One region of the Chromobacterium rhizoryzae genome, then DNA from elsewhere that is predicted to be linked to it. Evidence: predicted binding sites of a transcription regulator. Region 1 holds the regulator's gene; the other holds the start of a gene.
What was found. Region 1 encodes FNR, which switches genes on or off when oxygen is low (the NO sensors DNR and NnrR bind a similar motif). Its sites were predicted from a motif close to TTGATNNNNATCAA; they were not measured.
Positions count from the first base shown of each region.

Region 1 (15,629 bases):
GACGGCAAAGACCGCGCCGATCAGCGCAAAGCGGCTGGGGTAGCTCAAGCGCTGCATCAGCCTTACCACGGGCGTTGTCATGATTTCGCTCCTGACTGTGGCGGCGACGCCCGCAATGTGAACGTCTACCGCGCCAGTTCCAGAATAGGCAATTTTCACGGACTGCGATTGCCGCATGAAATGCGATGGCTGGGCTGAAGCGTCGCGTATCAGTTCATTGCGGGCGGGAGCATGAGCTTTGCCTTGTCTGGCGTATGAAGGCAACCGGCCATAATGCTTAAGTCATCAAAAATGACTTTTGATTGTTTTGTGCTTGGATAAATAGGCCGCTCTCTGGACGGGATCAATGACAAAGGCGTTCCCGGGCGCGACGGAAAGCCGGCTGGCGCGGCTTTGGCCGATGGCGTCCGGCATTGCCAGCAATCACTCTATTTTGCTAAATTCGCCGGGTTTCGCATCAAAACAGTCTGACGAAGCGGTGTCCCGAAGCAGGCGGCCTGACGGCCGCGGGGAGCCGTCTCGTCAAGACCGCAACCCTCGAGCCCGGCGCCAAGATCGGGACGGGGTCAATCTTCCAGTCTGAAATCCTTCCGGCGCGCGTCGCCCATTTCCAGATTGCCACGCTCAGAGCTTTAAGAGGATCCATGGACTTGCTTCATTCGTTTATCAATGCCGCCAATGATGTGATTTGGGGCAAGATGCTGATCGGTCTGTTGTTGGCCGTCGGCTTGTATTTCTCGTTGCGTTCCGGCCTGTTGCAGCTGAGGCTGTTCGCGCGCGGCTGGCGCGAAATGATGGGCGGCCGCGGCGGCCATCGCAGCAAGGACGATATTTCGCCGTTCCAGGCTTTCGCCACCGGCCTCGCCAGCCGGGTGGGCACCGGCAATATCGCCGGCGTGGCCATCGCCATTGCCGCCGGCGGCCCCGGCGCGGTGTTCTGGATGTGGCTGACCGCCATGCTGGGCATGGCCAGCGCTTTCGCCGAATCGACTTTGGCGCAGCTGTTCAAGACCAATCACCATGACGACACCTTCCGCGGCGGCCCGGCCTACTACATCCAGAAAGGCCTGGGGCAACGCTGGCTGGGCGTGATCTTCGCCCTGTGTCTGATCCTGGCCTTCGGCCTGGTGTTCAACGCGGTGCAGGCCAACTCCATCGTGGCGGCCACCGAGGGCGCCTGGGGCTGGAACCGCTATATGGTGGGCATCGCCCTGGTGGTGATGACTGCCCCCATCATTTTTGGCGGCGTGCGCTCGGTGGCGCGGGTGGCCGAGTGGCTGGTGCCGGTGATGGCGGCCATTTATCTGCTGATGACCTTCTATGTCTTGGCGGCGCACGCGGCCGAGCTGCCGGGTTTGATCGTGTTGATCGTCAAGAGCGCCTTCGGTCTGGAGCAGGCGGCGGGCGGCTTTGCCGGCTATGCGGTGAGCCAGGCGATGATGCTGGGCATCAAGCGCGGCCTGTTCTCCAATGAGGCGGGCATGGGCTCCGCCCCCAACGCGGCGGCGACGGCGACTTCGCGTCACCCGGCGAGTCAGGGCGCGATCCAGATGTTCGGCGTCTTCATCGACACCATGGTGATCTGTACCGCCACCGCCGCCATCATTCTGCTGTCCGGCGTGTATGACCAGGGTTTGAGCGGCGTGGCGCTGACGCAGAAGGCGATCGAATCGCAGTTCGGCCCGATAGGCGCGTCCTTCCTAGCGGTGGCGATGTTCCTGTTCGCTTTTTCCACCATCATCGGCAATTACGCTTACGCCGAGGGCAATGTCGAATTCATCCGCAGCAATAAGGGGATCTTGCTGGCCTTCCGTCTGATCGTGCTGGCGATGGTGATGTTCGGCGCGGTGGCCAGCCTGCCGCTGGTGTGGGATATGGCCGACTTCGCCATGGGCCTGATGGCGCTGATCAATCTGGTGGCCATCGTGCTGCTGTCGCGTTATTTCTTCATCGTGCTGAAGGATTACGAGCGTCAGCTGAAGCGGGGCGAGTCCACCCCGGTGTTCAAGGTGGCGGATTACCCGGAACTGGCCGCCAAGGTGGAAAAAGACATCTGGTAAGCCTGCGTCCGGCTCCAACGATAAACAGCCCGCGTCCAGACGCGGGCTGTTTTGTTGCTAGCCCCGTTCAAATGGTCTTGGAGTAGCGCGCCTGGGTGCGGCGCTCTCGCAGATGCCGGTCGAAGATCATCGCGATATTGCGGATCAGGAAGCGGCCCTTGGGCTCCACCATGATGAAGTCGCCGTCGAAGGACAGCAGGCCCAGTTGCTGGTATTCGCGGATCTGCGGCAGTTCTTCGGCGAAGTACTCGGCGAAGTTGATGCCGTGGATCTCTTCCAGCGCCTCCACCGACAGCGAGAAGCGACACATCAGGCCCTGGATGATGCTGCGGCGCAGGATGTCGTCATTGTCCAGCGTCAGCCCGCGCAACACCGGCAGATGGCCGCTGTCCAGCGCCGCGTAATAACTGTCCAAGTCCTTGGCGCTCTGGCTGTAACAGGGGCCGATCTTGCCGATGGAGGACACGCCAAGACCGATCATGTCGCAGTCCGCATGGGTGGAGTAACCCTGGAAATTGCGTTGCAGCCGGCCCTGGCGCAGGGCGGAGGCCAGTTCGTCGTCCGGCTTGGCGAAGTGATCCATGCCGATGAAGACATAGCCGGCGTCGGCCAGGCGCTGCACCGAGTCCTGCAGGATGTCCAGCTTGGTTTCCGGCGAGGGCAGATCGGCCTCGTTGATGCGCCGCTGCGGCATGAACACGGTGGGCAGGTGGGCGTAGTTGTACAGCGCCAGCCGGTCCGGCCCGATGGCGATCACCTTGTCCAGCGTGCGGCGCACCGATTCCCGGGTCTGCAGCGGCAGGCCGTAGATCAGATCGACGCTGACGGACTTGAAGCCGGCGTCGCGCGCGGCCTGGATCACCTCCAGTGTTTCCTCTTCGGACTGCACCCGGTTCACCGCCTGCTGCACCGCCGGTTCAAAGTCCTGAATCCCGACGCTGATGCGGTTGAAGCCGAGTTCGGCCAGTTTGAAGATTGTCGCCGCGCTGACTTTGCGCGGGTCTATTTCTATGGAATACTCCCCCTCCTTCAAGAACTCGAAATGAGTCTTGAGCAAGGTCATCAATCGTTCCAGTTGCGCGTCGGACAAGAAAGTGGGGGTGCCGCCGCCGAAATGCAGCTGTATCACTTGCTCGCGGCGGCCCAGACAGGAGGCGATCATGCGGACCTCCTTCTCCAGGTAGTCCAGGTACAAGTCCGCTTTGCCGCTGTCCTTGGTGATGATCTTGTTGCAACCGCAGTAGTAGCAGATAGTGTTGCAAAAAGGTATATGAGCGTACAATGATAAAGGTTTCCGGTTGGCGCCGATGCTGCGCTGCCGTAGCCAGTGGATGTAGTCTCTTTCGGCAAAACCCGGCGTAAAGCGATCCGCTGTCGGGTATGACGTATATCTAGGACCTGTCCCGTCGAGGCGCTCAATCAGCGCGCGGTCGAATTCAAAATGGGCAGGAGAAAATGGGTGGGTGGTCTTCATGTCGTATTTGGATGGCAAAACCTCTGGTGGACTGGTAAATTTGCGGAAATCCTGCGAATTTCGCTTTGATAAGGGTCAAGCTTCATCGCAAGCTTGTACTAAACATGCCATGTCCGATCAGAACCATATCTCTTTGCATAACCTGAAGGTCTCCTGCTCCAACTGCAGCCTGAAGGAACTTTGTCTACCTGTGGGGCTTAACCGCGAGGAGCTGACCCAGCTCGACGCGGTGATCCGCCAAAGCCGCCGTTTGAAGCGCGGCGAGTACTTGTTCCGCAGCGGCGAAGGCTTCCGTTCGCTGTTCGCGGTGCGCACCGGCTTCTTCAAGACCAGCGTCGCCAGCCAGGACGGCCGCGAGCAGGTCACAGGCTTCCATATGTCCGGCGAACTGATGGGCCTGGACGGCATTTCCGCCAATGTGCACGGCTGCGACGCCATCGCGCTGGAGGACAGCGAGGTGTGCGAGCTGCCGTTCAGCCGCATGGAGAGCCTGGGCCGCGAAATTCCCACCCTGCAGCACCATTTCTACCGTCTGATGAGCCGCGAGATCGTTCGCGATCAGAATGTAATGTTGTTATTGGGCAACATGAAGGCGGAAGAGCGCCTGGCCGCCTTCCTGCTCAATCTGTCGCAGCGTCTGTCCACCCGCGGCTTCGCCGCCAACGACTTCATCCTGCGCATGAGCCGCGAGGAAATCGGCAGCTTCCTCGGCCTGAAGCTGGAAACCGTCAGCCGCACGCTGTCCAAGTTCCAGCAGCAAGGCTGGATCACCGTCGATCACAAGCACATCCAACTGGTGATGGTGGACGAATTGAAGGCGCTGATTTCCGGCTGCGCTCACGCCAACGGACATTGATTCCGCCGCGCGGGCGGACAGATGGAAAACGCAAGGCAAGCCCTCGGGCTTGCCTTTTTTCATGGGGCCGGCGCGCAGTCCGCGATTTGCAGCAGCAGCCGCGACAGCGGCGCTTCCTGAGGCCAGCCCGGCGGCACGGCGAAGCCGCGGGCCACTTCATGCCAGTCGCCGTCGGGGCCGGGTTGCAGTTCGGCCAGTAGCTGCGGCGCCTCGGCCTGTTCCAGGCGCGCGCGCAGTTCCGCCGCGTCGGCGGTGTGTTCCCGTGAGCGGCGCGCCGGCGCCAGCCAACTGAGCCTGGGCAGCCAGGCCCAGCGCGAATCCGCATTCAACGCCGGCCAGTCGCCGCGCAGCGGCCAGTATTGCCCGTACAGCGGCTGGGCGCCGGGCGGCGCTTCCGGCGCGGTGTCGCGGGCGTGGAAGAGCCAGCCGCTGAGCCGGGCGCCGACCGCGCAGCCCTCAAAGCCCGCCGGAAGCGTCGCTTGCGCCGCCGGGTGGCGGGACAGGCGCAGCTGGGTTTGCAGTTTATGGGCTTTCAGCGCCCAGGCGTCGCGCAGGCTGGGGCCGGTCAAGGTGTCCGCGCTGCGGCCCAGTTGCAGATAGAACTTGCTGGCGGCTTCCAGATGCAGCGGTTGGCCGTCTAGGCGCAGCAGGAAGTCGAACTCGCCGACGGTGCGGCCGTCCGGCGCGCGCACCGGCAGATTGCTGGCCACCAGTTCGATGTGCGGCGCCAGCCGGAACCAGAAGGACAGCAGCCGTTCCGCGTAATGGCCCAGACGGCGGGTGGGCTGGCGCGCCAGCCAGTGCTGAAGTTCGGCAGGATCGGCGTCCAGCGTTTGCAGCAAGGCCGGGCCGTCGGCCCCCAGCAGCCGCTGCGGCGGGATGTCCGCGCCGCTGCGCCAGGGAGAGGGCGCGGAGAGCAGAAAAGCCAGATCGCGCACCGCCGGGTGCGCGTAGGGCAGGGTGAACGGCGGCTTATTCGCCATCCTGTCCGGGCGCGTCGCGGCGGACTTCGCCGTCGGCGGCGCGCTGCACCTGTTTGAGGAAGCCGCGCAGGATGTCGATTTCCTCGCGCAGCAGGCCGGAGCGGTTGAACAGGGTGCGCATCCGGCGCATCATCCGTTCGCTGTTGCGGCGGCGGAAATAGCCTATCTTGTCCATGGTCTGTTCCAGGTGGCCGCAGAAGCCCTCCACCTCGCCCAGCGCCGCCGCGTCGCTGTCTGCGCGCAGATAGTCGACGTCCACGCCGGTGTGGCTGAACAGTTCGTAAGTCATCACCTGCACCGCCATCGCCAGATTCAGCGAGAAGTAGTCCGGGTTGCCGGGGATGGTCACCAGGCGGTTGCATTGTTCGACTTCTTCAATGGACAGGCCGAAGGTCTCGTTGCCGAACACCAGGGCCACCTGTTCGCCGGCGCGGGCGCGCGCCACCAGTTCCGGCGTGGTCTGGCGCGGGGTGGACAGCGGGGTGGTCAGCTCGCGACGGCGGCTGGTCAGCGCGCAGGCGATGGTGACGTCTTGCAAGGCCTCGGCCAGGCTGGACACCACGGTGGCCTGCTCCAGAAGATCCACCGCGCCGGAGGCCAGCGTATTGGCCTCGTCGCTGGGAAACACTTTGGGTTCAACCAGATACAGCCGGCTCAGGCCCATGGTTTTCATCGCCCGGGCGGCGGAGCCGATATTGCCCGGATGGTTGGGGCGGGCCAACACGATGCGAATGTTTTTCAGAAAATCAGGTACTTGGGGTTTATTCATCAGCAGTTTCACATTAAAATAGCCGGCTTATCGAAAGCCCGCGCGCCGTTTTGCGCGCAAGGCCAGCGTTTGCCGGATTGGGCAGGCGTGCGGCCTTGCCCGATTGCGCCGGGTTTTTCTTGTTCCTTAACCCAGATTGTTACTAGCAGACGTCGCGTCATGTGGCGGACGTCTGTCATGGTTGAAAGTGTAGAGGCCGTCAATGCATCCGATGCTCAATGTCGCGGTGAAAGCCGCTCGCCGCGCCGGCAGTGTCATCCAGCGCGCGTCGCTGAATCTCGACGCGGTGCGCGTAGAGCGCAAGAAACACAATGACTTCGTGACCGAAGTGGACCGCGCCGCGGAAGAGTCCATCATCGCTTCCATTCTGGAAGCTTATCCCAAGCACGCGATTCTAGCAGAAGAGTCCGGCGCGAAAGGCATCGGTTCGTCGGAATACGAGTGGATCATCGATCCGATCGACGGCACTACCAACTTCCTGCACGGCCACCCGCAGTACGCGATCTCCATCGCGCTGGCGCACAAGGGCCAGGTGCAGCAAGCCGTGGTCTTCGACCCCAACCGCAACGATCTGTTCACCGCCTCGCGCGGCGTCGGCGCCTTCCTCAACGATCGCCGCATCCGCGTGTCCAAACGCTTCATGATGAATGAATGCGTGATCGCCACCGGCTTCCCGGTGTCCGACCAAAGCTATATCGACCAATACCTGGGCATGCTCAAGGATGTGCTGGCCAAGACCGCCGGCGTACGCCGCGAAGGCGCGGCCTCGCTGGACCTGTGCAATGTCGCTTGCGGCCGCGTGGAAGGTTTCTGGGAGCTGAACCTCAAGCCTTGGGACATCGCCGCGGGCAGCCTGATCGTGCAGGAAGCGGGCGGCATCGTCACCGATTTGTCCGGCGAACAAGGCTGGCTGGAGTCCGGCGACATCGTCGCCGCCAACCCGAAAGTGCTGGCGCAGCTGCTGCATACGCTGGCGCCGCATATCGGCAAGTAAGCGCTGCCGGCTTGGGCCCCTTGGGGCTTGAGCGGCTAACGCGTCACGGCGTCCTCGGGGGCGCCGTTTTTGTTTGGAGCATGATATGAAACAGTTTTTGGGTTCGGTCGCCCTGGTGGTGACGGATTACGATGAAGCCATCGCCTGGTATGTGGACAAGCTGGGCTTTGTCTTGCTGGAGGATGAGCGCCAGGGCGAGGACAAGCGCTGGGTGCGCGTGGCGCCGCCGGGAGCGAGCGAGTGCGCGCTGCTGCTGGCCAAGGCGAGCAATGCGCGGCAGCAGGCGGCGGTGGGCGGCCAGACCGGCGGCCGCGTGGGTTTCTTCCTGCATACCGACGATTTCTGGCGCGATTACCGCCGCATGGCGGCGGCGGGCGTGAGCTTCAGCGAGCAGCCGCGCGAGGAGGAATACGGCACCGTGGTGGTGTTCGAGGACTTGTACGGCAATCGTTGGGATTTGCTGCAGTTGAAGTCCGACGTTTAAACGCCGGCTGGGCCCCGTGAATAACAAAGAGCCGCGCATTGCGCGGCTCTTTGTTATTCACGTCGCCAAAAACCGCCGGCTCGTCGTCGGCAGCGGCTTGCGGCTGCGGCGGATAGGCGTCCGCTTCGTTCCAATCCAGATCCCAATCCAGATCCAGTTCGGCCAGCATGGCCTGGCGTCCGGCCTGGCGCTGTCCGGAGCGGCTTTGTCCGTGGGCGCCGCCTTTTTTCATGATGGGCGCGCAAGCGTGCGGATTGCGCGGTTTGATTGTGTGCATGGAGTGCTCCTGTGCTTGGGGCCCGCTAAGCGGGCGGAAGACGGCGGCGCGGACGCCGCCGGGTAAATCAGTTGTGCACCATCAGGCTGGCCACCTTGGTGGTGATGATGTCCACCGCCGGATCATTGGCGCCGTGCGGCAGGATCACGTCGGCGAAGCGCTTGGTGGGCTCGATGAACTGGTTGTGCATCGGGCGCACCGTGGTCAGGTATTGTTCGATCACGCTGTCGGTGGTGCGGCCGCGTTCGGTGATGTCGCGCTTGAGACGACGGATGAAGCGCACGTCGGAATCGGTGTCGACGAAGATCTTCAAGGACATCATGTCGCGCAGCGCGGCGTCGTACAGCGGGAACAGGCCTTCGATGACGATGACCGGCGCCGGCTGCACGGTGATGGTTTCCTCGGCGCGGGTGTGGTTGGCGAAGTCGTAGACCGGCATTTCGATGGCGCGGCCGTTGCGCAGATCGTCGATGTGCTCGATCAGCAGCGGCCAGTCGAAGGCTTGCGGGTGGTCGTAGTTGGTGGCCAGCCGCTGTTCGAAGGTCAGATGGCTCTGATCGCGGTAGTAATAGTCTTGAATGATCACTGCCGCCATCTCGGAGCCAATGGTTTCCAGCACTTGATTGGTCACCGTGGTTTTACCGCTGCCGCTGCCGCCTGCAACGCCGATGATGAACGGGGTGGTCATGAAACTATCCTTCTACGCGTAAAAATGATAAAAAAACGCGCCATTCTAATGAGTTATGGCGCGTCCTTCCACTCTAATTGCGACATTATCCGCTATGACGCGCGCTGACCTTCCGCCTGGGCGGCCTCATACCACTCCCGCATCGCCGGCAAAGCCAGCAGACGATCGACGTAAGCCTGCGATTGCTCCGGCAATTTGACGTTATAAGTGTGGAAGCGGGTGGCGATGGGAGCGAAGAAGGCGTCGGCGATGCTGAAGCCGCCGAAGATGAATTCGCCGTTGGCCTGGTGGCGCGGCAGATGCTCTTCCCACAGCGAGATGATGCGGGCGATGTCGAACTCCACCGCCGGCGTGCTCTGATAATTGATGTGGCGCAGCGTCAGATTCATCGCCAGGTGTTCGCGCAGCGCGGAGAAGCCGGAGTGGATCTCGGCGACGATGGAGCGGGCGACCGCGCGCAGTCCCGCGTCGTCCGGCCACAGCTTGGCGGCGGGAAAGCATTCGGCCAGGTATTCGCAGATGGCCAGCGAATCCCAGATCCGCAGCTTGCGGTCTATCAGCACGGGCACCTTGCCGGCCGGGTTGGCGGCCAGGATGCGGGCCTTGGTGTCGGACAGGTAGAGATCGATCTGCTGCTCTTCAAACGGCTCGTCCAGCATTTTCAGCACCAGCCAGGGGCGCAGGGACCAGGAGGAGTAGTTTTTATTGCCGATGATGAGGGTGAACATCAGGGAGCTCCGTTTCGAAAGAGGAGGCTGCCGGCGGGCTGTCGCAGCCTTTGTCCGATGATACCGCCATCGGCCCGTCTTTTCCTATGCGGAGACGGCGGGTTTTGGGCCCAAGACGGCAAAAAGGCCGCATCCTGCGACGCGGCCTTGCTAAAACGGGGGGCGGGGAGGCTTATTACACCTCGTCGATCCAGGCTTGCTGGATCGCCTCCAGCACGCGTTCGCCGCCGCGGCTGTGGTCGTCGTCAAAATCCGGCAGCTCGACGACCCAGTTGTGCAGATCAACGAAGCGCACGGTCTTGGGGTCGACTTCCGGATGGGTTTCCGCCAGTTCGATGGCGATGTCCAGCACGTCGGTCCATTTCATCTTCTTGTCTCCTGAGCGGGGAACCGCTCATAAAATCCAGCGCAGCGGCTGTAGCAAGGCGCGCCGCCGCGGACAGTACATGAGGTACGGCAAGGCGGCGCAACGCGGCTACAGGGATTTTAGGGCGTGTTCCTAGTGGTGTTCGCGGGCGTGGTTGATGGTGTACCGGGGAATGTCTATCACCAAATCCTCATCGGCGACAATGGCCTGGCAGGACAGCCGGGACTGGGCTTCCAGTCCCCAGGCCTTGTCCAGCAGGTCTTCTTCCAGCTCGTCGGCTTCGTTCAGGGAGTCGCCGCCTTCGCGGACGATGCAATGGCAGGTTGTGCAGGCACAGGACATCTCGCAGGCGTGCTCGATCTCGATATCGTGATCCAGCAGGACCTGGCAGATGTTCTGGCCGGGTTCGGCGTTGTCGATGACCAGGCCTTCCGGGCAGAGGTCGGCGTGGGGCAATACGATGATTCGCGGCATGGCGGATCCTTACAAATCGGAAATGTTGTGGCCTTTGAGCGCGCGTCGGATATTGCGATCCATGCGGCGCGAGGCGAATTCTTCGGTGGCGCGGTTGAGGCGGCCGGAGGCCTCGTTGACCTCGCGTGCGATTTGAGCGGCGGCGATGGCCGCGTCCACGGCCGCCAGCGCCTCTTCCACCGCGGCGCGTTCGTCGGCGTCCAGCAGGTCGCCGTCGCTGGCGAGCGCAACGCGACAGGCCTCGCTGAGGCTGGTGGCGTCGACGACGGCTTCGCGCAGTTTGCGCGCCTCGATGTCTTCATGCACATGGGTCATGGACTCGGTCAGCATGCGGCTGATTTCCTCGTCACTCAGGCCGTAGGAGGGCTTGACCTCGATGCGCGCTTCCACGCCGCTGGTCTGTTCGCGGGCGGACACTTCCAGCAGGCCGTCGGCGTCCACCTGGAAGGTGATGCGGATGCGCGCCGCGCCGGCCACCATCGGCGGGATGCCGCTCAGGGTGAACTTGGCCAGCGAACGGCAATCGGCCACCAGCTCGCGCTCGCCTTGCAGCACGTGGATGGACATCGCGGTCTGGCCGTCCTTGAAGGTGGTGAAGTCCTGAGCGCGGGCCACAGGGATGGTGCTGTTGCGCGGAATGATCTTCTCGGTCAGGCCGCCCATGGTCTCGATGCCCAGCGACAGCGGGATCACGTCCAGCAGCAGCCACTCGTCGTCGCCCTTGTTGCCGGCCAGCACATTGGCCTGGATCGCCGCGCCCAAGGCGACGACCTTGTCCGGGTCCAGATTGGTCAGCGGCTCCTGGCGGAAGAAATCGCCGACGGCTTTTTGCACCTGGGGCATGCGGGTGGCGCCGCCCACCATCACCACGCCATGGACCTCGTCCGCGGCGACGCCGGCGTCGCGCAGCGCCTTGCGCACCGGCAGCAGGGTCTTGTCCACCAGGTTCTTGGTGATGCCGCGGAAGGTGTCCTGGTCCAGCGTCAGGTTCAGGGCCTGGCCGTCGGACAGCAGCGCGGTGATCTGAGTCTCCGCGTGCTCGGTCAGCGCTTCCTTGGCCTCGCGGGCGCGGGTCAGCAGCAAGCGGGTATCCTGGGCGCCTAGCCCGGACAGGCCGGCTTGTTCCAGCATCCAGCAGTAGACGCGATGGTCGAAGTCGTCGCCGCCCAGCGCGGAGTCGCCGCTGGTGGCCAGCACTTCGAACACGCCGCGGCTGAGTTTGAGAATGGAGACGTCGAAGGTGCCGCCGCCCAGATCGTAGACGACGTATATGCCTTCGCTGCCGTTGTCCAGCCCGTAGGCGATGGCGGCGGCGGTGGGTTCGTTCAGCAGGCGCAGCACGTTCAGGCCGGCCAGACGCGCGGCGTCCTTGGTGGCCTGACGCTGGGCGTCGTCGAAATAGGCCGGCACGGTGATGACCGCGCCGGTCAGATCGCCGCCCAGGCTGGCTTCGGCGCGCTGTTTCAGGGTGCGCAGAATGTCGGCGGAGATTTCCACCGGGCTTTTGATACCGCCGCGGGTCACCAGTTGCAGCATGCCGGGCGCGTCGACGAAGCGATAGGGCAGGTTGCGGACGTCCGGCAGATCGGCCAGGCCGCGGCCCATGAAGCGCTTCACCGAGACGATGGTGTTGTGCGGGTCCTTGTTCTGCTCTTTCTGGGCGTCGTAGCCCACGCTGACGCCGCCTTCTTCGGCGTAGCGCACCACCGAGGGCAGCAGGCTGCGGCCGTGCTCGTCCTTGAGCACGGCGGCGGATCCGCTGCGCACCGAGGCCACCAGGGAATTGGTGGTGCCCAGATCGATGCCGATCGCCAATCGGTGTTGGTGAGGGGCGGCGGAGAGGCCGGGTTCGGCGATTTGCAGTAAGGCCATATTCAGTTCAAATCAGTTCGAGGTAAGCCGCCTGCTGCGGCGGAGGCGGATGGAGAGGACGGGCCGGAGCGCGATCCCCACGACGGGGAAGGGCCGGCGGCCGAGGGCTCAGTCAAGCAGCGCCTCGATGGCATCGCCGATTTCCTGGTCCAGTTTTTCCAAAAACCGCAATTTTCTCACTAGAAGCGCGGCGGCGTCCAAGTCGGCGCGCTGGTCCAGCGCCAGCTCCAGCTCGGCCTGATGCGAGCGGCTCTCGTCCCGCAACTGGCGCGACAAGGCTTCCAGGCGTTCGAGCTCGCCGCCGGCGCGGGCTTCTTCGATGTTTTCGCGCCATTCCATCTGCGCCATCAGGAAGGCGGCCGGCATCTGGGTGTTGGTGTCTTCCTGGGTGTCCACGCCGGCGAGCGTCAGCAGGTAGCGGGCGCGGTTCAGCGGCGACTTCAGCGTTTGGTAGGCTTCGTTGACCCGGGTGGCCTGCATCAGCGCGCTGCGTTTTTCGGCGTCGGAGCTGCTGGCGTAGCGGTCGGGATGGACCTGGGCCGCGGCGGTGCGCCAGGCGTGCTCCAGCGCTTGGCCGTCGATGGCGAAACGGCGCGGCAGATTGAACAGGGAGAAGAAGTCTTGGCTGAAATCGGTGCTCATAGGGACGGGGCCGGAAAACCTAGCGTACAGTTGGACGACGGGCGGGCGGCGCCGAAGCGCGCCCGCCTGCCGGGGTCAGACGTTGAAGCTTTCGCCGCAGCCGCACTCGTTTTTGACGTTGGGGTTGTTGAACTGAAACCCCTCGTTCAAGCCTTCCTTGGCGTAATCCAGCTCGGTGCCGTCGAGATAGGCCAGGCTCTTGGCATCGGTGAACACGGTGACGCCATGGCTTTCAAAGGTCACGTCTTCGTCGCTGGCCGCGTCGACGAACTCCAGCTTGTAGGCCATGCCGGAGCAGCCGGAGGTCTTGACGCCCAGACGGATGCCCAAGCCCTTGCCGCGTTTGGCGATGAAGGCGCTGACGTGAGCGGCGGCGCGTTCGGAAAGGGTGATAGCCATGATGTGTCCCCGCTGATTATTTGCCGTGCTTTTGCTTGTAGTCGTTGACCGCGGCCTTGATCGCGTCTTCGGCCAGGATGGAGCAGTGAATCTTCACCGGCGGCAAGGCCAGTTCTTCGGCGATGGCGGTGTTCTTGATATCCAGCGCCTCGTCCAGCGATTTGCCCTTGACCCATTCGGTCACCAGCGAGGAGGAGGCGATGGCGGAGCCGCAGCCGTAAGTCTTGAACTTGGCGTCCTGAATCACGCCGTCCTCACCCACCTTGATTTGCAGCTTCATCACGTCGCCACAGGCCGGCGCGCCCACCATGCCGGTGCCCACGCTGTCGTCGCCTTTTTCGAAAGAGCCCACGTTGCGCGGGTTTTCGTAGTGATCCATTACCTTGTCGCTGTATGCCATGATTGTCTCCTTCAGCGCCGCTCCGGCCTGGCCGGCTCGGCGCTGGATATTGCTGTCGCCCTTAGTGGGCGGCCCATTGAACCGAATTCAGATCCACGCCGTCTTTGAACATTTCCCACAAGGGGGACAGTTCGCGCAGCTTGCCGATCTTTTGGTTTAGCAGATTCACCGCGAAGTCGATTTCCTCCTCGGTGGTGAAGCGGCCCAGCGTGAAGCGGATCGAGCTGTGGGCCATTTCGTCGTTGCGGCCCAGCGCGCGCAGCACGTAGGACGGCTCCAGCGAAGCCGAGGTACAAGCCGAACCGCTGGATACGGCCAGCTCCTTGATCGCCATGATCAGGCTTTCGCCTTCGACGAAGTTGAAGCTGACATTGAGGTTGTGCGGCACGCGTTGGTCGATGTCGCCGTTGATGTAGACCTCTTCCATGTTCTTGATGCCGTTCCACAGGCGGTCGCGCAGCATGCGGATGCGTTCGCGCTCGCTGTCCATCTCTTCGCGGGCGATGCGGAAGGCTTCGCCCATGCCCACGATCTGGTGGGTGGCCAGGGTGCCGGAGCGGAAGCCGCGCTCATGGCCGCCGCCGTGCATCTGCGCTTCCAGGCGCACGCGCGGTTTGCGGCGCACGTACAGGGCGCCGATGCCCTTGGGGCCGTACACTTTGTGGGCGGACAGGCTGAGCAGGTCCACTTTCTGCTTTTCCATGTCGATGATCACCTTGCCCGGGGCCTGGGTGGCGTCGACGTGGAAGATCACGCCCTTGGCGCGGCAGATTTCGCCCAGCTGTTCGATGTCCTGTACCACGCCGATTTCATTGTTGACGAACATCACCGAGGCGACGATGGTGTCCGGGCGGATGGCGGCCTTGAATTCTTCAATGTCCAGCAGGCCGTTGTCCTGCACGCCCAGATAGGTCACTTCAAAGCCCTGGCGCTCCAGCTCGCGCATGGTGTCCAGCACCGCCTTGTGTTCGGTCTTGACGGTGATCAGGTGCTTGCCCTTGCTCTTGTAGAAGTGGGCGGCGCCCTTGATCGCCAGGTTGTCGGACTCGGTGGCGCCGGAGGTCCAGACGATTTCCTTGGAGTCGGCGTTGATCAGCTTGGCCACTTCAGCGCGCGCGTTCTCCACCGCTTCCTCCGCGTCCCAGCCGAAGCTGTGGCTGCGGGAGGCCGGGTTGCCGAACTTTTCGTAAAGATAGGGAATCATCTTGTCGGCAACGCGCGGGTCTACCGGCGTGGTGGCCGAGTAGTCGAGGTAGATCGGATGCTTGAGCTGGCTCATTTATATTCTCTCCACAGAAGATGGGTCCGCGCCTCACAGGGCGCCGGAGGCGGCAGAAGCGTGAACCACGCTGCATTCGCGCTTATCCTGCAATACAGTGTTTTCCTTGGTCTTTTGCTGCTCAACCAGGCTGGCGAGGCTGACCTTGGACAGGTAGTCGAAAATGGTGACGTTCAGATTGGTCCACAAATCGTGGGTCATGCAGCGCTGATTGCCGCGACAGTTCTCGCGGCCGCCGCACTGGGTGGCGTCCACCGGCTCGTCCACGGCGGTGATGATGTCGGCCACGGAGATGTCGATCGGGGTCTTGGCCAGGGTGTAGCCGCCGCCGGGGCCGCGCACGCTGTCCACCAGTTCGGCGCGCCGCAGCTTGCCGAAGAGTTGTTCCAAGTAGGAGAGCGAGATGCCTTGACGCTCGCTGATGCCGGCCAGCGTGACCGGGCCGCCGCTCTCGCGCAATGCCAGATCCAGCATCGCGGTGACGGCAAAACGCCCTTTAGTGGTTAAACGCATGTCTCTGGTCTCCAAGAGTGGGTATTTGGAGGAGGATGAATTCCTGATGCAGACGATTATACCTAATATCCGACTGTTTTAGTCAACTATTATCGACGGAGGCAATCGACGGAGGCAATGAGTGATGCGGCTGCGCAAAGCCGATCATTTTACTCGGTTTTTAGTTCAAGGGGTAGTTTTGCCTATGGGATCCGCGGCAGGCCGCAGGCCGGAATCGGGCGTCGGCAAGGCGGCGCGAGCCGGCCGCGCAGAGGCGGGAAGGGCCGCGAGCCGCGCCGCGGCGGCGTTTGCGGTTTTATTACTTTCAGATGAAGGGCTTGGTGTAGAATCCGGCGACGGATAAGGATCGTCCGCGGACGGGCCGAAACGG
Region 1 covers NZ_CP066126.1:4,040,737-4,056,365, reverse strand. The annotation lists gene JC616_RS18410 (methyl-accepting chemotaxis protein) at 1-81, opposite strand, end outside; gene JC616_RS18405 (alanine/glycine:cation symporter family protein) at 645-2,060, shown strand; gene hemN (oxygen-independent coproporphyrinogen III oxidase) at 2,128-3,534, opposite strand; gene fnr (fumarate/nitrate reduction transcriptional regulator Fnr) at 3,644-4,390, shown strand; gene JC616_RS18390 (DUF1853 family protein) at 4,450-5,373, opposite strand; gene JC616_RS18385 (RNA methyltransferase) at 5,363-6,142, opposite strand; gene JC616_RS18380 (inositol monophosphatase family protein) at 6,345-7,136, shown strand; gene JC616_RS18375 (VOC family protein) at 7,222-7,620, shown strand; gene JC616_RS18370 (hypothetical protein) at 7,637-7,963, shown strand; gene udk (uridine kinase) at 7,965-8,585, opposite strand; gene JC616_RS18360 (glutathione S-transferase family protein) at 8,678-9,313, opposite strand; gene iscX (Fe-S cluster assembly protein IscX) at 9,489-9,680, opposite strand; gene fdx (ISC system 2Fe-2S type ferredoxin) at 9,813-10,154, opposite strand; gene hscA (Fe-S protein assembly chaperone HscA) at 10,164-12,026, opposite strand; gene hscB (Fe-S protein assembly co-chaperone HscB) at 12,135-12,668, opposite strand; gene iscA (iron-sulfur cluster assembly protein IscA) at 12,744-13,067, opposite strand; gene iscU (Fe-S cluster assembly scaffold IscU) at 13,084-13,467, opposite strand; gene JC616_RS18325 (IscS subfamily cysteine desulfurase) at 13,529-14,746, opposite strand; gene iscR (Fe-S cluster assembly transcriptional regulator IscR) at 14,780-15,259, opposite strand.

Region 2 (15,629 bases), 2.3 Mb from region 1:
TCGCCCAGCAAGGTGTGATACATGCGCACCACTTCCGCGCCTTTTTCATACACCGTCATGGTGTAGAAATTATTCATCTCGATATAGCTGTCCGGGCGGATGGGATGGGAGGTGGGGCCCGCGTCCTCCGGGAACTGATGAGCGCGCAGGCCCTTGACGTCCTCGATGCGCTTGACCGCGCGGCTGCTCATGTCGGCGCCGAACTCCTGGTCGCGGAACACGGTCAGGCCTTCCTTCAGCGACAGCTGGAACCAGTCGCGGCAGGTGACGCGGTTGCCGGTCCAGTTGTGGAAGTATTCATGGCCGATCACCCGCTCCACGCCCTGGAAGTCGGCGTCGGTGGCGGTGTCCTTGCGTGCCAGCACGTACTTGGTGTTGAAGACGTTGAGGCCCTTGTTCTCCATCGCGCCCATATTGAAGTCGCCGACGGCGACGATCATATAGATGTCCAGATCGTATTCCAGGCCGAAGCGCTGCTCGTCCCACTTCATCGAGTGCTTCAGGGACTCCATCGCGTGCTGGGTCTTGTCCTGATCGGCCGGTTCGGTCCAGATCTCCAGCGCCACTTCACGGCCGCGCATGGTGACGAACTTGTCCTTCAGCGCCGTCAGCTTGCCGGCCACCAAGGCGAACAGATAAGACGGCTTCTTGTACGGGTCCACCCACTTCACCCAGTGACGCTTCTTGTCCACCATGCCCTCGCCCACCTTGTTGCCGTTGGAGAGCAGCACCGGGAATTTATGCTTGTCCGCCATGATGGTGGTGGTGAACTTTGCCATCACGTCGGGACGGTCCAGGTAATAGGTGATTTTGCGGAAGCCTTCCGGCTCGCATTGGGTGAACAGATTGCCGTTGGACGCGTACAAGCCCATCAGACTGGTGTTGGCCGCCGGATCGATCTCGGTTTCCACTTCCAGGATGAAGCTGTCCGGCACGCCGCGCACGGTCAGTTGATCGTCGGCCAGCGCGTAGCCGCCTTCGCCCAGGCGTTCGCCGTCCAGCGTCACCGCCACCAATGCGGCGCTGCCGTCCAGCACCAGATCGTCCTGGCGCACGGCCTTGTCGTTGCGGGTCACCACCAGACGCGCGTGCACGCGGGTGGCGTCGTCTTCAATGTCGAAGCTCAGATCGACGCGGTCGATCAGAAAAGCGGGGGCTGCGTAGTCGTTGCGGTACTTGACTTGCGGCTGTTGAGCCATGTCTACGTCTCCTTCGATGCCGGCTGCGCCGGTCTTGGCTGGAGGGGGACGACGCCGGGCAGCGGCGCCGACCCGATGAATATTAGCGGCGCAGCCACTGCGCGCCGCCGTCCTGCAACAGCAGGCGGCAGGCGTCGGCAGGAGCGGCTTGCAATTCCACTTGCGCGCTGATCAGTTCGTCGCGGCGGAACCAGTGCAGTTTCAGCTTATCGCCGGGCTGGTAGCGCGCCAGCGCCTTGTCCAGGTCCACGGCCTTGAGCTTGTCTATGGCCACGATCACGTCGCCGCCGGACAGGCCGGCGCCTTGCGCCGCGCCGCCGTCGTAGACATTGAGCACGCGCACGCCCTGGGCCTCGGCCACGGCCTTGACCCCCAGGCTGGCCGGCGCAGGCTTGCCGCTCAACGCCAGGCCGCCGCGGTCGCCGGCGTTGGCCGCCGGCTCGAAGCGCAGCTCCACGCCCTGGGCCGCCAACAGTTCGGCCAGCGGCAGGGACTCAACGCCGCGCAGCGCGCGATCGAAAAAGGCCTTGAGGTCCAGGCCGGTGACGGCCTGCGCCTGGCTTTCCCACTCGTCCTCGGCCAGGCCCTTGCCGTCGTCCAGCCATTTGCGCCACAGCGCGCGCATCACGTCGTCCAGCGACTGACGGCCCTGGCTGTCGCGGCGTATGGTCAGGTCCAGCGCCAGCGCGGCCAGCGCGCCCTTGGTGTAATAGCTGACGATGCTGTTGGGGCTGTTTTCGTCTTGTCGATAGTACTTGGTCCACGCTTCGAAGCTGGATTGCTCCAGCGTCTGCTTCAAGCGGCCGGCGCCGCGCTCGACGCCGCTGATGGTTTCCGCCAGCAGGCCCAGATAGCGCTTCTCGTCTATCAGGCCGCAACGCACCAGGCTCAAGTCGTCGTAATAGGAGGTGATGCCCTCGAAGGCCCACAGCAGACGGGTATAGCCTTCCTGGTTCAGATCGTAGGGCGTGAACGCCGCCGGCTTCATCCGCTTGACGTTCCAGCTGTGGAAATATTCGTGGCTGATCAGGCCCAGCAGCTTCAGATAGCCGTCGCCGATCTCCTCGACGCCCTGCTGCGGCAAGTCGTCGCGGTTGGCCACCAGCGCGGTGGAGGCGCGATGCTCCAGGCCGCCGTAGATGTCCTTGCCGACGAAAAGCATGAACACGTAGCGCTCGAAGGGCGCCGGCTCGCCGAACAGCTTGATCTGGTATTCGCAGATTTTCTTGGCGTCGCGCGCCAGGCGCTTGAGGTCGGCGCGGAAGCGGCCGGAGACGACGAATTCGTGCGGCACGCCGCAGGCTTTGAAGCTGACGCGTTCGAAAGCGCCCAGTTCCACCGGGTGGTCGATCAACTCGTCGTAAGAGGCGGCCTGATAGCCGCCGAAGCCGGTTTTCTTGTCCGCGCCGCGCGCCGGCAAGCTGGTCGCCACCTTCCAATCGGCGTAGGCCTTGCCTTCCGGCGGCAGGATCTCCACCTCGCAAGCCTCGTTCTCGTAGCCGTCCGCCGCCAGGAAAACGCTGCTGCCGTTATAGAAGCCGCGCTGCGCGTCCAGATAAGCGCCGCGCACCGACAGATCAAACGCATAAACTTTATAGCGTAGAACCAACGAGCCCTTGACTGGCGCGGCTTGCCAACTGTTTTTTGTCAGCTGGACCAGCCGCACCGCTTTTCCCGCGGATTCCGCGCGAATTTCCACAATATGTTTGGAGAACTCCCGGATCATGTAACTGCCGGGAATCCACGCCGGCAATGAGAAAATCTGGCCATTCTTGGCGGGCCGGGAAACGGTCAGGACGACCTCGAAAAGATGCGCCTCCGGGGCGCTCGGACATAGGGTGTAGCGGACGGAAACGGTCATGATCTGCCTGCAATCGTTGCAAAACCTTCTGATTTTAGCACTTGCCGCGGGTAAACGCTGCGTTTTATGACATCTTGATCCAGGTCAAGAAGGCTGGGCCGCCAGACAATACAATCTCGGTCAGTAGCAACAGTATTTGCAAGAACTGTCACGCTCGCTTGAGACATAAATAAAGACAAATGGGAAAGCGACATCCCCCGGCCGTCCAAACTGGCCCGATATGGGTAATTGATTTAGAATGCCGGGTTAACTAAATGGGGAAATTGCGCTGTCGCAATACGGGATGAACTGCTAATACAGACATCAGTACCGCTGCGATCTGGGTCAAGCGCTTGATTTTAATAAAAGTCGTTTTCCCTGCGGCATCGTCTGGATACAGTCACATCGGTACAGATGGGGACAGTTTCCCGGACTTCAAGCCGCCGATTAGATATGTCACGTTCTGAGTTAGCAACCTTGGAGAAAACCCTAAATGGAAACGCAATCCACTTATAACTATAAGGTGGTGCGCCAATTTGCCATCATGACCGTCGTGTGGGGCATTGTCGGTATGTTGGTGGGCGTCATCATTGCGGCCCAACTGGTGTGGCCCGAATTGAACTTCGGCCCCTGGTTCCACTTTGGCCGCCTGCGTCCTCTGCACACCAATGCGGTCATCTTCGCCTTTGGCGGTTGCGGCCTGTTCGCCACCTCCTATTACGTGGTGCAGCGTACCTGTAACGTCCGGCTGATCTCCGACAAGCTCGCCGCCTTCACCTTCTGGGGCTGGCAGCTGGTGATCGTGCTGGCCGCCATCACCTTGCCGCTGGGCCTGACCACCAGCAAGGAATACGCCGAGCTGGAATGGCCGATCAAACTGCTGATCGCGGTGATCTGGGTTGTTTACGCCATCGTTTTCTTCGGCACCATCGCCATCCGCAAGGTCAAGCACATCTACGTGGCCAACTGGTTCTACGGCGCCTTCATCCTGGCCGTGGCCCTGCTGCACATCGTCAACTCCGCCTTCGTGCCGGTGTCGCTGTGGAAATCCTACTCCGCCTACTCCGGCGCCGTGGACGCCATGGTGCAATGGTGGTACGGCCACAACGCCGTGGGCTTCTTCCTGACCGCCGCCTTCCTGGGCATGATGTACTACTTCATCCCGAAACAGGCCGGCCGTCCGGTTTACTCCTACCGCCTGTCCGTGGTGCACTTCTGGGCGCTGATCTTCACCTATATGTGGGCCGGTCCTCACCACCTGCATTACACCAGCCTGCCTGACTGGACCCAGTCCGTAGGCATGGTGTTCTCCCTGGTGCTGCTGGCTCCGAGCTGGGGCGGCATGATCAACGGCATCATGACGCTGTCCGGCGCCTGGCATAAGCTGCGCACCGATCCGGTGTTGAAATTCCTGGTGGTCTCGCTGTCCTTCTACGGCATGTCCACCTTCGAAGGCCCGATGATGTCGATCAAGACCGTCAACGCCTTGTCCCACTACACCGACTGGACCATCGGCCATGTGCACTCCGGCGCGCTGGGCTGGGTGGGCTTCATCACCATCGGTTCCATGTACTACCTGATTCCGCGCCTGTTCGGCCGCGAATCCATGTTCAGCCTGAAGCTGGTTGAAGCCCATTTCTGGCTCGCCACCGTCGGCGTGGTGCTGTACATCGCCGCGCTGTGGATCTCCGGCGTGACCCAGGGCCTGATGTGGCGCGCGCTGAACCCGGACGGCACCCTGACCTACGCCTTCGTAGAGGCGGTCAAGGCCACCTATCCGTACCACTTCGTGCGTCTGCTCGGCGGCTTCCTGTACCTGCTCGGCATGTTCCTGATGGCCTACAACACCTTCCGCACCGTAACCGCGGGCCGTGCCGTAGACGCCAAGATCCCGGCCATCACCGCCCACGCTCATTGAGGCGCAAGGAAACATCATGGATAAGATACAAAAACTGATCGAAGAACACGTCGGCTATCTGATCGTGTTCACCCTGCTGGTCGTCAGCGTGGCCGGTCTGGTGGAAATTCTGCCGCTGGCCTTCCAGAAATCGACCACTCAGCCGGTGGCCGGCGTCAAGCCCTACACCGCCGTGCAGCTGGCCGGCCGCGACATCTACATCCGCGAAGGCTGCCATACCTGCCACACGCAGATGATCCGTCCGTTCCGCGCTGAAACCGAGCGCTATGGCCACTACTCCGTGGCCGGCGAATCGGTGTACGACCACCCCTTCCTGTGGGGCTCCAAGCGCACCGGTCCGGACCTGGCCCGCGTGGGCGCCCGTTACTCCGACGAATGGCACCGCGTGCACCTGATCAACCCGCGCGACGTGGTTCCCGAGTCCAATATGCCGGCCTTCCCGTGGCTGGCCAAGAATCTGGCCGACGCCGACATTGTGCCGACCAAGATGAAGGCGCTGCGCCTGGTGGGCGTTCCCTATACCGACAAGGACATCGCCGAGGCCAAGGCCCAGGTGGAGGGCAAGTCGGAAATGGACGTGCTGGTCGCTTACCTGCAAGGCCTGGGCCTTGCCTTGAAGAACGTTCGTTAAGCCATGGACTGGGTAACCATCGGACGCTCGCTGTTCACGGTAGTGTGCTTTGCATTCTTCATCGTGGTGCTGGGCATCGCCTACAGCAAGCGCTCCAAGAACCGGTATGAGGACGCGGCCAACCTGCCCTTCCTCGACGACGACAAGGTGCAGGAAGCGGAACAAGACCAAGCTTCCAACGGAGCAAGAAAATGAGTGATTTCGTGAGCGAATTCTGGAACATCTGGATCACCGCGATCGTGCTGGGCGGCCTCGTCTGGCTGACCTATCTGGTGTTTTCGCAATCCAAGATCAAGGTGCAAAAGGGCGAACAGGTGGAGATCACCGGCCACGTGTGGGACGGCGACCTCTCCGAGTACAACCACCCGCTGCCGCGCTGGTGGATGCTGATGTTCTACGTGACCCTGGCCTTCGCCGTGGTCTATCTGATCCTGTATCCCGGCCTCGGTACCTGGAAAGGCATGTTCGGCTGGACCTCGGTAGACCAGTACAAGAAGGAACGCGCACAGGCGGAAGCCAAGTATCAGCCGCTGTACGACCAGTTCCTGAAGCAGGACGTCAAGGCCGTGGCCGCGGATCCCAAGGCTCAGGAAATGGGCAAGCGCCTGTTCCAGACCTACTGCGTGCAGTGCCACGGTTCCGACGCCCGCGGCGCCAAGGGCTTCCCCAACCTGACCGACAACAAGTGGCTGTGGGGCGGTGACATCAAGACCATCCATACCACCATCTCCGAAGGCCGTCACGGCCAGATGCCGGCCTGGGGCGCGGCGTTCGGCGAGGAAAAGGTCAAGGACGTGGCCAACTACGTGCTTTCCCTGTCCAAGCGCAAGCATGACGCGGAGCGCGCGGTGCGCGGCAAGGAAACCTTCGCCACGGTCTGTATCGCCTGCCACGGCGCGGACGGCAAGGGCAACCCGCAGCTGGGCGCGCCCAATCTGACCGACAACAACTGGCTGTACGGCGGCAGCGAGAAAACCATCATCGAAACCATCACCAACGGCCGCAACAACCAGATGCCGGCCTGGAAAGACTTCCTGGGTGAAGGCAAGGTGCATCTGTTGACCGCTTACGTCTGGGGCTTGTCCAACAACCCCAAAGCGCCGCAATAAACCGGTGCCGACCTACTGCCCGCTCACGCGGGCAGTATTCTTTCGCGAGGATGTTATATGATTTCATATAACATCTCCGCTCCGACGCAGCCGCGCATTTCGCCAAGTCCATGCCGCGCATGGCTTTGGCCAAATCCGCAGAGAAGGAAACGCCCATGTCCGATTCGCTCAAGGAAATTCCGATCAAGGTCGAACCGCCGCGCCAGGCCGGCCAGCAGCCCGACGCCACCGAGACCGTTTCTCTGTACGAGTCGCATATCAAGATCTATCCGCGCGCCGTCAAAGGCCTGTTCAACAATCTGCGCGTGCTCTTCGTCATAGGCACCCAGCTGGTCTTCCTCGGCCTGCCCTGGCTGAGCTGGAACGGACGCCAGGCGCTGCATTTCGACCTGATCGAACGCAAATTCCACCTGTTCGGCCTCACCATCTGGCCGCAGGACTTCGTCTATCTGGCCGCGCTGCTGATGTGCTGCGCCTTCGCCCTGTTCACCTGGACCACCATCGCCGGCCGGCTGTGGTGCGGTTATTCCTGTCCGCAGACGGTCTACACCGAAATCATGCTGTGGATAGAGCAATGGGTGGAAGGCGACCGCAACAAGCGCATCAAGCTGGACAAGTCGCCGATGAGCTTGCGCAAATTTCGTCTCAAATTCACCAAGCACGCCTTGATGATCCTGTTCTCGCTGTGGACCGGCTTCACCCTGGTGGGCTACTTCACGCCGATCCGCGATCTGGTGGCCGCCGCGCCGCGCTTCGACTACGGGCCCTGGGAAGCGTTCTGGATGTTCTTCTACGCCGGCTTCACCTATCTGCTGGCCAACTTCATGCGCGAGCAGGTCTGCAAATACATGTGCCCGTACGCGCGCTTCCAGAGCGTGATGTTCGACGCCGACACTCTGATCATTTCCTATGACGAAAAGCGCGGCGAGCCGCGCGGCGCGCGCAAGAAAGGCAGCGACCCGAAGGAACAGGGTCTGGGCGCCTGCATCAACTGCAGCATCTGCGTTCAAGTCTGCCCGGTGGGCATAGACATCCGCAACGGCCTGCAATACGAGTGCATAGGCTGCGCGGCCTGCATCGACGCCTGCGACGAGGTGATGGATAAAATGGCCTATCCGCGCGGCCTGATCCGTTACACCACGGAAAACGCGCTGGAAGGCAAATACCCGGAAAAGGCCATCGCCTCCCGGCTCAAGCGCCCGCGCGTGATACTGTATACGCTGGTGCTCAGCGTCGTTATCGCCACCTCCATCGGCTCCATGCTGATGCGCAAGCCCTTCAAGGTGGACGTGCTGCGCGACCGCGCCTCGCTGGTGCGCGAAACCGATGCCGGCTGGCTGGAAAACACCTATATCATTAAAATTATCAATACTACGGAACAGAATCAGCATTTCAGGATCACAGCATCGGGCTTGCCCGGCCTGAAAGTGCAGGCCGACCGCAAGGACATCGCTGTCGCGGCCACCGGCAACACCGACGTCACCGTTCACGTCCAGGCCGATCCGCAGTACGCGACCAAGGGCAGCCACGAGATCCGCTTCCTGATCGAGTCCATCAACAACCCTTCCCTGCAAGTGGAAGAGAAGTCCAGCTTCATCGGAGAGTAATACATGCAGCACACCCACCCTGCTCCGCGCCCCTGGTACCGCGAGCCCTGGCCCTGGATTCTGTTCGGCCTGCCGCTGATTTCCGTCATCGTCGGCGTGATGTTCCTCGCCACCGCGATCCGCACCGACGACGGCCTGGTCACCGACGACTATTACAAAAAGGGCAAGGCCATCAATATGGAGCTGCGCCGCGACAAGCAAGCCTTCAATATGGGCCTGAGCGCGCAGCTGATGGTGGGCTCGGATCAGCGCACGCTGCGGCTGATCACCACCAGCAAGGTGGCGCTGCCCGCCACCATCACCATGCGCATGGTGCATCCGGCTCAGGACGACTTCGACCAACAAGTGGATATGCGCCAAGCCGGCCCCAATCTCTACCAGGCCACGCTGCCGACGGTTCCGGTCAAGGCCAACCACTGGTACATCCTGCTGGAAGACCAGGCCAAGCAATGGCGGCTGCAGGGCGAGTGGAAGCCGGCTGAAGGCCAGACCGTCTCGCTGGGCCACCCCAACCTGGAGCCGGCGGACTGATGATGACGCGATGGTTCCGCGCCCTGTGCGCGCTGACTCTGGGCCTGGCCATGAGCGCCGCCCACGCCGGCGGCTTCGTGCCCGCCTACCTGACCGGCAATATCGCGCCGCAGCAGAGCGCGACGCTGTCCCAGGCCAAGGACGTGCTGGTCAAGGTTCGCCTGCTGGATCAAAGCCGTCAGGACGCGCCGCCGCAGCTGCTGGCCGAGCAAATCCTGGAAAAGCCGCGCAGCATCCCGGCGGACTTCTCCCTGTGCTACGACAAGCAGGCGATCAAACCCGACGGCCGCTACGTGGTGGAAGGCCAGATCTTCGTTGACGGCGAACTGCGCTACAACAGCAGCCGCCAGACCGAGGTGCTGCGCGCCGGCGCCGACGAACACCCGCAGCTGAGGCTGGACACCGTCGGCGGCAATTAAACGCCGAAGCGCTCCGCCTCCCGGCCCTGCTTCCCGCAGGGCTTTTTCTTTGTCCGCCGCCGCCGGCGCCCGATCAAGTGTTGCTGTTTTGCCTCAGCGCCGGCGAGCCCGGCCCTCAGCCTCCCCTCCAAGGCCGGCAGCGCCGCAAACACGCTTAAGCCCTTCTCCCGCCGGGATTTTCGACAATAGCCCGAATGTGAAGCCTCACAGCACCCATGTCATTTTGCTTACAAATAAATATGACAAATAAAGACAGTTAGTGACGCATTTACTCTATAAACACTGATTGTATGGCAACAAATATTAAAAAATTTTCACATCCAAACATTTCCTAGTTATTATCAAAAATTGCCTACAAAATCCAAGGCAAGTAAAAACTACAACAACACCTCACTCGATCTTGCTCGTTCAAGTGGTGTCACTCAAGTCACACAAGGAAATAATCTATGTCGACCACTTCGCATCCCAAAGGGCTCTATCTGCTTTTTGTGACCGAAATGTGGGAGCGCTTCAGCTATTACGGCATGCGCGCCATTTTCGTGCTGTTCATGATCAAGGCTCTGATGTTCGACAAGGCTCACGCCGCCGACATCTACGGCACTTATACCGGCCTGGTCTACCTGACTCCGCTGATCGGCGGCTATATCGCCGACCGCTACTGGGGCAACCGCCGTTCCATCCTGGTGGGCGGCGTGCTGATGGCCATTGGCCAGTTCATGCTGTTCTTCTCCGGATCGCTGCACGACAGCAATGTGCAAAGCGCCTCCTGGCTGCTGTACGGCGGCCTGGGCATGCTGATTGCCGGCAACGGCCTGTTCAAGCCGAACATTTCCTCGATGGTGGGCCAGCTCTACCCTGAGGGCGACAAGCGCGTCGACTCCGCCTTCACCATCTTCTACATGGGCATCAACGCCGGCTCGCTGATCGCGCCGCTGGTCTGCGGCACCCTGGGCGACACCGGCCACCCGGCCGACTTCAAATGGGGCTTCATGGCCGCCGGCTTCGGCATGCTGCTGAGCCTGGTCGTGTTCTCGCTGTTCAAGAACAAATACCTGGTGACCCCGGAAGGCAAGCCCATCGGCATGGCGCCTAAGCGCCACCACGACAGCGGCGAAAAAGTGGTTCACGCCCCGCTGACTCGCATAGAGAAAGAGCGCCTGGCGGTGATCCTGATCGTGTCCGCCTTCGTGATCTTCTTCTGGTCCGCCTTTGAGCAAGCCGGCGCCTCGCTGACCTTCTTCGCCGAAGAGCAGACCAACCGCAACCTGCTCGGCTTCACCGTGCCGGCCTCCTACTTCCAGTCCATCAACCCGATTTCGGTGGTGATCTTCGCGCCCATCTTCGCCCTCATCTGGACCAAGCTGGGCCACAACAACCGCGAGCCGAACTCCCCGGTGAAAATGGCGCTGGGCCTGTTCTTCCTGGCGCTGGGCTATCTGGTGATCGCCTTCGGCGTGGAAGGCCTGGAACCGGGCGTCAAGGTCAGCATGCTGTGGCTGGTCAGCCTGTACGTGCTGCACACCTTCGGCGAACTGTGCCTGTCCCCGATCGGCCTGTCCCTGGTGGTGAAACTGTCCCCGGCCCGCTTCACCGGTCTGATGATGGGCATCTGGTTCCTGTCCAACGCCGCCGCCAACAAGTTTGCCGGCACCCTGTCGGAACTGTACCCGGACCCGAGCAAGCCGGTGCCGCACTTCCTCGGCTACGCCATCAGCAATCTGCACGACTTCTTCATGTTGTTCGTGGCCATGGCCGGCGTCAGCTCGCTGGTGCTGTTCGCGCTGTCCTACAAACTGAAGAAAATGATGCACGGCCTGCAATAAGGCCAAGCGTCGCCAGCCGGGCGCCCAGCCCGGCTCCGCAAGCAGCCGGCGGACGCCGGCTTTTTTTGCGCCGTCCCCGGCCAACACAGACCGGAGAAAAGGCTTTATCATACGGGGCTTCCAGATTCCGGCCCTTATTCGCCGCCGCGCCCGCGCGCGCCGACGGCCCTCCACCCCGAATGAAAAGATCAAGTCTCTCCTGGCAGCAAGGCGCCTTCGCCGTCCTGCTGCTGCTATTGCTGCTCCGCCTCGCCGGCATGTGGGCGATTCCGCTCACCGACACCACCGAGGCGCGCTACGGCGAAATCGCCCGCAAGATGCTGGAAACCGGCAACTGGGTGACCCTGTGGCACGATTACGGCATTCCGTTCTGGGCCAAACCGCCACTGTCCAGCTGGCTGTCCGCCGCCGGCATGGGCCTGTTCGGCGTCGATGAAATCGCCGCGCGCCTGCCCTCGCTGCTACTGGCCATCGCCACCCTGGGCCTCAGCGCCCACCTGATGCGCCACCGCAGCGGCGGAGACGCCGCCATGGCCGCCGCGCTGATCCTGGCCAGCGGCCTGCTCTTCCTCGGCGCCGCCGGCACGGTGATGACCGATCCGGCGCTGCTCTTCTGCGTGACCCTGAGCCAGGTCGCTTTCTGGCACGCTCTGGCGCGCGACAGCCGCCGCTGGGGCTATGTCTTCTTTGTCGGCCTGGGACTCGGCCTGTTGGCCAAGGGCCCGCTGGCCGTGGTGCTGGTGGGCATGCCCATCTTCTTCTGGGTCTTGCTGCGCAATCAATGGCTGGCGCTGTGGCGCAAGCTGCCGTGGATCGGCGGCGTCTTGCTGATGTTCGCCGTCGCCGCGCCCTGGTATGCGCTGGCGGAACAACGCACCCCGGGCTTCCTCGATTACTTCATCATGGGCGAACACGTCAGCCGCTTCCTGGATTCCGGCTGGAAAGGCGACAAATACGGCTTCGCCCACGCCACGCCGCGCGGCATGATCTGGCTGTACGCGCTGGGCGCCATCTTTCCCTGGTCCGTCGCCATGCTGGCCTGGCTGGTCCGCCACGGCGCCAAGCTGCCGCGGCTCTGCCGCGACGACGACGGCTGGCTGCTTTATCTCTCGCTGTGGACCCTGATGACGCTGCTGTTCTTCACGATGTCTGGCAACATCATCTTCCCCTACTCCCTGCCCATGCTGCCGGGCTGCGCGCTGCTGTTCGCCGAACTGTGGCGTCGCGCGCGCGCCGACGACGCGAAGCGCAGCGCGCTGCCCTGGATCGCCGCGATCGGCGGCGTGGTGCTGTTGGCGCTGCTGGCCTTCAACCACTACGACGGCAATCGCTACCTGCGCACCCAGAAACAGGTGATCGCCGCTTGGCGCGCGCAAAACCCGAGCGCGGACAGCGCCTTGGTCTATTGGGCCGGCCGCCGCGAATTCTCCGCCGAGTTCTACTCCCACGGCCGCGCGCGCACCACGCAGGACCCGCAGCAACTGCGCGCCTGGCTGGCGGGCAAACCCGGCAGCTTCATCGTGGCCGACGAAAACGAGCTGGCGCGGCTGCCGGCCGACATCCGCGCCCGCTTCGCGCCGCTGGGCCGCTTCCAGGTCATGAACGACACCATGCTGCTGCTCGGCGACGCCCCGGGTGCGCGGCAAGCCCACCACGAGGACGCTCAGCATGACTGAGGCTTTTGTGCCGCCCTATCTATTGGCCCAACGCGCCAAGGAGCGTCCGGCCGATCCGCTGGTCAGCTGCGTGGTGCCGGCCTACAACGAATCCGCCAACATCGTGCCGATGCTGCAAACCCTGCATCAGTTGCTCGCCGACGCCGGCTACCGCCACGAACTGGTGGTGGTGGACGACGGCAGCCGCGACGACACCGTGGAACAGGTGCTGACCCATGCCGCCGGCCTGCCGGTGACGCTGATCCAGCTGTCCCGCAACTTCGGCAAGGAGATCGCGCTCACCGCCGGCGTCGACCACGTCCAGGGCGACGTGGCCGTGCTGATAGACAGCGATTTCCAGCATCCGCCGGAAATGGTGCCGGTGTTCCTGCAGGAATGGCGCCAAGGCTACGACATGGTCTACAGCGTGCGCAGCAGCCGCGAGGACGAGCCGCTGGCCAAGCGCCTGTTCACCCGAGCCTTCTACCAACTGGCCAATAGCGGCAGCCGCCACAAGATGCCGGCCGACACCCAGGACTTCCGCGTGCTGGACCGCTGCGTGGTGGAAGCGCTGCGCCAGATGCCGGAGCGCAACCGCTTCATGAAGGGCTTGTACCACTGGGTGGGCTTCACCCAGCGCCCGATGCCGACCCAGACCCGCGAGCGCCGCGCCGGCCAGAGCAGCTTCAACTACCGCCGGCTGCTGGACCTGGGCATCACCGGCCTCACCGCCTTCTCCAATATGCCGCTGCGCATCTGGACCGTGGTCGGCTGCCTGATTTCGCTGTGCTCCATCGGCTACGCCGCCTGGGAGCTGACCCACACCCTGCTGTTCGGCAACCCGGTCAGCGGCTGGCCCACGCTGGCGGTGGCGATCAGCTTCCTCGGCGGCGTGCAGCTGCTGTCCATCGGCATACTGGGCGAATACGTGGGCCGTATTTTCGACGAGGTCAAACAGCGCCCCACCTATCTGGTCAGCCGCATCAGCGGCCGCGGGCGGCCGGACGCCGGAGACGCAGGGGAATGAGCCGCGAGCTGTTCTGGTTCGGCGTGGTCGGCGTGTCCGCCATGCTGGTGCATTTCGGCGTGGTGGCCTGGCTGCTGGTGCCGCTGGGCATGGCGCCGCTGCAAGCCAATGTGCTGGGCTTTCTGATCGCTTTCCAGGTCAGCTACTGGGGCCACCGGCTGCAAACCTTCCAAGCCGCCCACATCCCCCACCGCCAGGCCTTGCCGCGCTTCTTCGGCGTCGCCTGCCTGAGCTTTCTCGTCAACGAAGCGATGTACGCGCTCTTGCTGCGCTTCACCCCGCTGAATTATCGCGCCGCCCTGTTGCTGGTGCTCGTCGTCGTCGCGGCGCTGACCTTCGCGCTCAGCAAGCTATGGGCCTTCCGTGAGCCGCCGTCGACACAGAAACTACACAGAAGCCCTTAATTTTCAGCACAAAGGGATATAAAACTTTACCCGCTTGTCGCGGTCACACTCCCATGACAAAACGACTGACACTCTGCGCCGACGACTTCGCCCAGTCCGACGCCATCAGCGCCGGCATTCTGGAACTGCTGGCCGCCGGCCGCCTGTCCGCCACCAGCGTGATGAGCCAGGCGCCCAGCTGGGCCAGCCGCGCTGCCGAGCTAAAAACCTTCGACGGTAAAGCCGACATCGGCCTGCATTTCAATTTGACTCACCCCTTTGGCGAGCAGGCGCGTCCCTTATCGCATTGGCTGATGAAGAGTCAATTGCGCCAGCTATCGCGCCCGACGCTGCGTGATGCCGCCATCATGCAAATCGATCTGTTCTGCCAGCATTTCGGCCGGCTGCCGGACTTCATCGACGGCCACCAGCATGTGCATGCGCTGCCGGTGGTCCGCGACGCCTTGTTCGAAGCCGTTGCCCAGCGCTGGCAGGGCCAGACGCTGCCCTATTTGCGCTCTCCGGACCGCCTGGGCCACCCCGGCGACAACCGGCTCAAGGCCCTGGTGCTGCGCAGCGTCAGCACCGGTTTCGACGACGGCGCTCGCGAACTGGGCTTCAACACCACGCCCTGGTTCGGCGGCATGTACTCGCTGACGCCGCAAGCCGACTTCGCCGGCCTGATGCAGCAATGGCTGGCCCGCACGCCGGACCGCGGGCTGATCATGTGCCACCCCGGTCACCCGGCTCAAGACAAGGAAGACCCGATCGCCGCGACGCGGGACAAGGAATTCCGCTTCCTCTCCAGCCAGGCCTTCGTCGAACTCTGCGGACAATACGGCGTGGAATTGGCTCGCTTCGACCAGGCCGCGCCCGCTCCCGCACCGATGGCGGCCTGAAAGCCGGACCCCGGCCCAGCCTAGCCGCTTACGCCGCCGGCCACCCCAAATCCCAGGGTTGGCCCAAGTCCCGCAACGCCGCGAGGCAGGTCTCGGACAAGAAGGCCTCGCCTCGGCTCGGCGGGCAGACAAAGCGGAAACTTTCGCCCTCCAGTTCGAAGCGCAGCGCATAGGCGTGCAGATAGCCGCGATCCGCCGGCGTTCCGCCGTATAGCAGATCCCCCAGTATCGGCGCGGACTGCGACTTCAAGGCCACCCTCAGCTGATGGGTCTTGCCGCTGCGTGGCCGCAGCAGGAACAAGCGCAGACCCGGCTGCAGCGAATAGCTGAAGAACTGCGTCACCGCCGGGTTCTGCTGACTATTCAGCAAGCGCCAGGCGCCGCCTCGGCCCTTGGCCATATCGCCGGCAACCTTGCCCTGTTTCTTGCCCGGCTTGCGGTCCGACAAGGCCAGATAATATTTCTCTATCTCTCGCCCGGCGAAGGCTTCGCCCAGCCGCGCCGCCGTCTCGGCCGAGCGCGCCACCAGGATCAGGCCGGAAGTGATGTGGTCCAGCCGGTGCACCGGCCACAGCGCCTCGTCGCTCA
Region 2 covers NZ_CP066126.1:1,050,548-1,066,176, reverse strand. The annotation lists gene pepN (aminopeptidase N) at 1-1,199, opposite strand, end outside; gene JC616_RS04795 (M61 family metallopeptidase) at 1,282-3,060, opposite strand; gene ccoN (cytochrome-c oxidase, cbb3-type subunit I) at 3,533-4,957, shown strand; gene ccoO (cytochrome-c oxidase, cbb3-type subunit II) at 4,974-5,588, shown strand; gene JC616_RS04780 (cbb3-type cytochrome oxidase subunit 3) at 5,592-5,783, shown strand; gene ccoP (cytochrome-c oxidase, cbb3-type subunit III) at 5,780-6,697, shown strand; gene ccoG (cytochrome c oxidase accessory protein CcoG) at 6,853-8,304, shown strand; gene JC616_RS04765 (FixH family protein) at 8,308-8,835, shown strand; gene JC616_RS04760 (YbaY family lipoprotein) at 8,835-9,254, shown strand; gene JC616_RS04755 (peptide MFS transporter) at 9,701-11,077, shown strand; gene JC616_RS04750 (ArnT family glycosyltransferase) at 11,257-12,753, shown strand; gene JC616_RS04745 (glycosyltransferase family 2 protein) at 12,746-13,759, shown strand; gene JC616_RS04740 (GtrA family protein) at 13,756-14,163, shown strand; gene JC616_RS04735 (ChbG/HpnK family deacetylase) at 14,217-15,041, shown strand; gene JC616_RS04730 (TIGR01621 family pseudouridine synthase) at 15,070-15,629, opposite strand, start outside.
Region 2: the regulator FNR is predicted to act here: its motif matches at 3,393-3,406, upstream of ccoN (cytochrome-c oxidase, cbb3-type subunit I).